2 linked regions of the Robertmurraya sp. FSL R5-0851 genome follow. The protein of the gene in region 2 interacts with the protein of the main gene of each other region in a pairwise test. Links are inferred from orthologs where the notes say so. Each region holds a gene or a part of one and is shown on either strand. Other genes may lie near its edges.

The links.
Region 1: the proteins of def (region 2) and asd interact in binary tests that used the Escherichia coli proteins (3 or more experiments, as listed by UniProt). The link is inferred for Robertmurraya sp. FSL R5-0851 from one-to-one orthologs.

The regions. Positions count from the first base shown.
Region 1 is NZ_JBBOOE010000001.1:1,636,047-1,639,223, reverse strand. Bases 171-3,010 are described here. They hold asd (aspartate-semialdehyde dehydrogenase), read right to left. Parts: upstream 2,197-3,010; coding sequence 1,144-2,196; downstream 171-1,143. Other genes in these bases: dpaB (dipicolinate synthase subunit B), read right to left, coding at 2,461-3,010; dapG (aspartate kinase), read right to left, coding at 171-1,111. Outside these bases: more of dapG, read right to left, coding at 1-170; more of dpaB, read right to left, coding at 3,011-3,060; dpaA (dipicolinic acid synthetase subunit A), read right to left, coding at 3,062-3,177.
Region 2 is NZ_JBBOOE010000001.1:1,533,397-1,536,488, forward strand. The notes cover bases 153-2,907. They hold def (peptide deformylase), read left to right. Parts: upstream 153-1,164; coding sequence 1,165-1,650; downstream 1,651-2,907. Other genes in these bases: priA (primosomal protein N'), read left to right, coding at 153-1,098; fmt (methionyl-tRNA formyltransferase), read left to right, coding at 1,647-2,597; rsmB (16S rRNA (cytosine(967)-C(5))-methyltransferase RsmB), read left to right, coding at 2,594-2,907. Also shown: more of priA, read left to right, coding at 1-152; more of rsmB, read left to right, coding at 2,908-3,092. UniProt on the Escherichia coli protein: Removes the formyl group from the N-terminal Met of newly synthesized proteins. Requires at least a dipeptide for an efficient rate of reaction. N-terminal L-methionine is a prerequisite for activity but the enzyme has broad specificity at other positions.

The sequences.
Region 1 (3,177 bases), 100 kb from region 2 along the record:
GAATACGAATTCCATTTTCAGAAAGTGCTGAAACAATCTTTGAAGTTACTCCAGGAACACCTGCTATTCCTGCACCCACAACAGAGACCTTTGCACAATTTTTCTCAAACTCAGGCTCATGACCCAAATCACGAAGAACTGTTAGTGCTTTATCTGTCATTTCACTGGATACCGTGTAAACCACTCCATTAGGTGAAATGTTTATAAAATCAACACTAATCTTCTCATTGGCCATTGACTTAAACACTTCAGCTTGAAGGTTATACTGACCTTTTTTTGCAAGTACCTTTATTTGAGTAACTGGTGACAGATGGGCAATTCCCGTAACCGTCCGTTCTTTTATATCACTTCCACGATGATCATTCGAAATAGAAGTTACAAGCGTCCCTTCACCATCCGAATAGGTAGAGCGAATCCTGATTGGTACCTTCGCTTGCATAGCAATTTCAACCGCTCTTGGGTGAATAACTTTGGCGCCCTGATACGCCATATTACATACTTCTGTATACGTAACAACCGAAAGTGGTCTAGCATTTTCAGCAATTCTAGGGTCTGCTGTCATAATTCCTTCGACATCTGTAAATATGTCGATAACCTCTGCTTTTAAGGCTGCTCCAAGTGCTGCAGCTGACGTGTCACTTCCTCCACGTCCAATCGTTGTAATGTCACCATTTTGAGCGGCACCCTGAAAGCCTGCAACTACTACTACATCATGTTGTTCCAGTTCTTCAATCACACGCTCACACTTCATCTTAATAATCTTTGCATTTGTATGGTCATCAGTAGTTAGAAAACCTGCTTGCGCACCAGTTAACGAAGTCGCGTTAACCCCTGCTTCAAGCAGTAAGTTGGAGAAGACCACACTCGAAATGGCTTCCCCACATGATAGTAATAAGTCTTGTTCACGTTTAGATATTAGACTCTGTGCACCGCCGATTAAGGATAGCAAAGTGTCTGTTGCATATGGATCACCTTTTCGACCCATAGCCGATACCACAACCACTACTTTATACCCTTCAGCTAATGCATTTTTAATATGTCCAATTGCAAGATTTCGACTTTTTTCATCTTTTACTGAAGTGCCACCGAATTTTTGAACAATCATTCTCATTGTTACACCTCTAGTTATACAGCTTTAAATTTCTATTTTACAATACCTAACTTCACTAAACTTTCTGCGATTTGGACTGAGTTCCATGCAGCTCCTTTAAGGAGATTATCTGATACAACCCACATATGGAAGCCTTTTTCATTGTCCAAATCCTTACGAATACGGCCAACAAACACATCATTTTTACCAACACAATTTGCAGGCATTGGATATAATTGGTTTTCTGGGTCATCTTGAAGTACGACTCCTGGTGCATTTTCAAGTAAGTTCTTCACATCCTGAGCCGTTACACCCGCTTGGTCTACTTCAACAAACAATGACTCAGAGTGACCTGTTGCAACTGGGAGACGGACGCAAGTAGCTGCTACTTGGATTTCTGGTAAGTGCATAATTTTCTTTGTTTCATTGATCATTTTCATCTCTTCATACGTAAATCCGTTTTCTTGGAATTTATCAATTTGTGGAATCGCATTAAAAGCAATTTGATAATGTTTCTTATCAGATTTTACTGGTAAGATTTTTGGTTCGTAATTTTCATTAGATACAATTGCTTTTGTTTGCTCGTACAACTCTTCCACTGCTGCCGCACCCGATCCAGAAACGGCTTGATACGTTGAAACGATAATTTTATTTAAACCATATTGCTTACGAAGTGGTTCTAGTGCTACGACCATTTGGATCGTAGAACAATTCGGATTAGCAATAATTCCTTTATGTTCATGTAAATCCATTTCATTGACTTCAGGTACAACAAGAGGAACATTTTCATCCATGCGGAATGCACTTGTGTTATCTACAACAATAGCACCATGCTTAACCGCTTCTGGTGCTAGTTCAAGTGATACGCTTCCACCTGCACTAAATAACGCAATATCGACCCCTTCAAAGCTCTCTGGCTTTGCTACTTGAACCGTATGTTCTGCACCTCTAAAAAGGACTTTACTACCTGCTGAACGTGGTGATGATAATAACGTTAATTTTGAGATTGGGAATTCTCTATTTTCAAGAGTTTGAATCATTTGTTGACCTACTGCTCCTGTTGCTCCCACAACAGCTACATGAAATCCTTTTTCTGATAATGCCATTTCGTTATTCCCCTTCCAGTATCTCTAAAGATCGATATGAATTCTAGTAAAACATTTATCACATTATTAAAAACATCAACATGTAATAAATGTCCTTTTTACCGCCATTCTGTTCCATGGCTATATAATAACATCTATTTTAACATATTCATGCATTAATGAAGTACATTTTTTATTTAAGCCGTGCAAAGGAATCTATTTTTCCTTGTAACACGGCTTTTAGTCTATTGCTAGAATTGGATGAGGGCATATTACCTCTATTGTCTATTGTGCATCTTTATACCTTTCAACGAGTACTGGTTGAATTTGTCGGCCAGAAAGAGCAGCCTCCACTGTATCAGCTAGCATAGTCATACGCGCGACTAATGAATTTGGCTTTTTAATTGGGTCATCTTGACCGTATGGAATAAAATATATATTTTTGGTCGCCATCAATCTCATTAAATTGACGCCATTTAAGCCAAGTGCATCATTTGTGGAAATCCCTAATACAACGGGTTTTCCATTTCTTAACGTCGCTTTTGCAGCCATTAACACTGGAGAATCAGTCATCGCATTAGCAAATTTACTCATTGAATTTCCAGTTAGTGGAGCAATAATCATGCAGTCCAATGGAATCTTTGGTCCTAACGGCTCTGCACCAACAATGGAATCAATGGCTTTATTTCCAGTTAACTTTTCAATTCTTTCAATCCAATCCTCACCTTTTCCAAAGCGAGTAGTTGTATTTTTCACGGTGTTTGTTACCACCGGTAATACTTCTGCACCAGCATTGATAAGATTCTCGATTTCTGGATACACAGCATCATACGTACAGTGAGAACCCGTTAAACCGAAGCCGATTTTTTTCCCTTGTAAGCTCATGTTACTTCCCCTTTCTTGATTGCATATCATCTAACAGCAGTTGAGAAAGAACGTTTGCTAAAATTTGACCTGCCGTTTTTGGAGCAACGATGCCTGGAAGTCCTGGGGCCAAAAGCG
Region 2 (3,092 bases):
GGTGTGTTTGAGCTTTTAAATTTGCCGAGCCGGATGAATAGTGGACCGATGCCTCATGTTGAAGTTGTGGATATGAGAGAAGAGCTTCGTGAAGGAAATCGATCCATGTTTTCAAGAGCATTAATGGAAAAATTGAAAGATAGACTCGATAAACAGGAGCAAACGGTATTGTTTTTAAACAAGCGAGGACATTCCTCCTTTGTGATGTGTAGAGACTGCGGATATGTTGTGAACTGTCCAGATTGTGATATTTCATTAACCTATCATAAATTCAGCGAGCGAATGAAGTGTCATTATTGTGGTTATGAGTCGCATGTTCCAACACAATGCCCGGAATGCCAATCAGAGTATATTCGTTATTTTGGAACAGGTACTCAGAAGATTGAAGAAGAACTAGGCAAAGTGTTGCCAGAGGCAAGAGTGATCCGGATGGATGTGGATACAACTTCAAAAAAAGGGGCGCATGAAAAGCTGTTAACTGATTTTGGTGAAGGAAAAGCAGATATTCTGTTAGGAACGCAAATGATTGCAAAAGGATTAGATTTTCCTAAGATTACGCTCGTAGGAGTTCTTTCAGCTGATACGATGCTGCATATCCCTGATTTCCGTTCATCTGAGAAAACCTTTCAGCTGCTAACACAGGTAAGTGGAAGAGCTGGAAGACATGAGCTATCAGGGGAAGTCATTGTACAAACCTATACACCAGAGCATTACAGCATTCAGTTTGCCTCTCAACAGGACTATGATCTGTATTATGAAAGGGAAATGCAAATAAGAAAGCTTCATCATTATCCACCTTTCTACTATATATCCCTGATCACAGTAAGCCATGAGAATTTGATGAAGGTAGTGTCGGTGACAGAGAAGATTACCGGATACATTCGGAATAGTCTTTCTCCAGAAGCGATTGTTCTAGGACCTGTCGCTTCACCAATTCCTCGAATCAAAAATAGATATAGGTACCAATGTTTGATAAAATACAAACGTGAGCCACAGTTAGGTCGTGCCATTAAAACGGTACTTGATCAATATCAGCATGAATCTGCAACAACCGGGTTAACCATTTCTACAGACGTGAATCCTTATATTCTCATGTAGCTGGTTATGAAGCGGGTTGTTTTCGTAGAGAATAGTGATAAATATGAAAAAATCGGAGGAAGTATTTTGACGGTAAAGAAGCTAGTTACTCATCCTGCAGAGGTACTTGAACAAGAATGTGAGAGAGTAACGGTATTTGATAAAAAACTAGAAAAGCTACTAAACGATATGTACGATACGATGATTGAATTCGATGGGGTAGGTCTTGCAGCCCCTCAAATTGGCATAGCAAGACAGATTGCCATCGTTGATATAGACGATGAATCAGGCACGATTGAACTAATTAACCCTGAAATATTAGAAGTGTCCGGCGAACAAACAGGCCCGGAAGGTTGTCTTAGTTTTCCAGGGGTTTACGGAGAAGTAACCAGACCATATTTTGTAAAAGTGAAAGCCCGAAACCGAAAAGGAAAAGCATTTGTGATCGAAGCAGAAGACTTTTTAGCACGTGCGATTCTTCATGAAATCGATCATCTTCATGGCATCCTATTTACATCAAAAGTGACAAGATATTTGACTGAAGAAGAGTTAGAGGGAGTCGAAAGCGAATGACAAAAATAGTGTTTATGGGTACTCCTGATTTTTCTGTTCCCATATTAAGAAGTGTGATAGAAGCTGGATATGAAGTGATCGGTGTTGTGACACAACCGGATCGCCCAGTTGGAAGAAAAAGAGTACTCACTCCACCTCCTGTGAAAGTGGAAGCGGAAAAACATGGTATTCCTGTTCTTCAACCTGAAAAGATTCGTGTAAGAGAGGACTTGGATCAAGTATTGAGCTTAAAGCCTGACTTAGTCGTAACGGCGGCGTTCGGTCAAATTTTACCGAAGGAACTCTTAGAAGTGCCACCACTCGGATGCATAAATGTTCATGCTTCTCTGTTACCAGAATTACGTGGTGGGGCTCCCATTCACTACTCCATCATACAAGGAAAAGAGAAAACGGGAATTACGATCATGTATATGGCTGAAAAGCTGGATGCAGGGGATATTTTGACGCAAGTAGAAGTTGAAATTGCAGAAATAGATACGGTTGGTTCTTTGCATGATAAGCTAAGTGAGGCAGGTTCTAAGTTATTGTTAGACACATTGCCAAGACTGATTAAGGGAGAATTAGATCCAATTCCCCAAAATGAAAAAGAAGCAACATTTGCTTATAATATAAAGCGCGAGGAAGAGAAAATTGTTTGGTCTAAACCAGGCGAAGATATTTACAACCATATTAGGGGTATGAACCCATGGCCAGTCGCTTACACTCATCTTTCTGACTCAGTGATGAAACTTTGGTGGGCGACGAAAGTTAAGGCAGTGAAAAAGGCAGTTCCAGGAGAAATAATTGCAATTGAGGAAGATGGATTTGTCGTTGCTACTGGAAATGATACAGCGATTAAAGTGACTGAGCTCCAGCCTTCTGGTAAAAAGAAAATGACAGCTGATCAATTTTTACGAGGGGCAGGTTCGTTTTTAAAGGTTGGAGATCGTATAGGAGTTAACGAATGACAGAAAAATCAAATGTTCGAGAAAGTGTTGTAACCATTCTAGAGCAAATCGAAAAAAATCAATCATATAGCAATCTACTTTTAAACAATGTGATTAAAAAGAATCAAATTGCCACGAAGGACATTGGATTGTTAACGGAATTAACCTACGGAACATTACAAAGAAAAATGACTCTTGATTATTACTTAGAGCCTTTTATTAAAAACCCTAAAAAGCTTGAAAACTGGGTGAAGCAGCTACTGCGAATGACGTTATATCAAATGCTTTATTTAGATAAAATTCCTGACCGTGCAGCCATTCATGAGGCCGTGGAAATTGCTAAAAAGAGAGGTCATAAAGGGATATCTGGGATGGTTAATGGAGTTCTTCGCTCTATACAACGTGAAGGCATAAGAGATATGAATGACATTAAGGATGAAGTCGAGCGTTTGTCCATAGAAACGAGTCATCCTACTTGGCTTGTTAGAAGATGGACCGAGCAATTTGGGTATAATA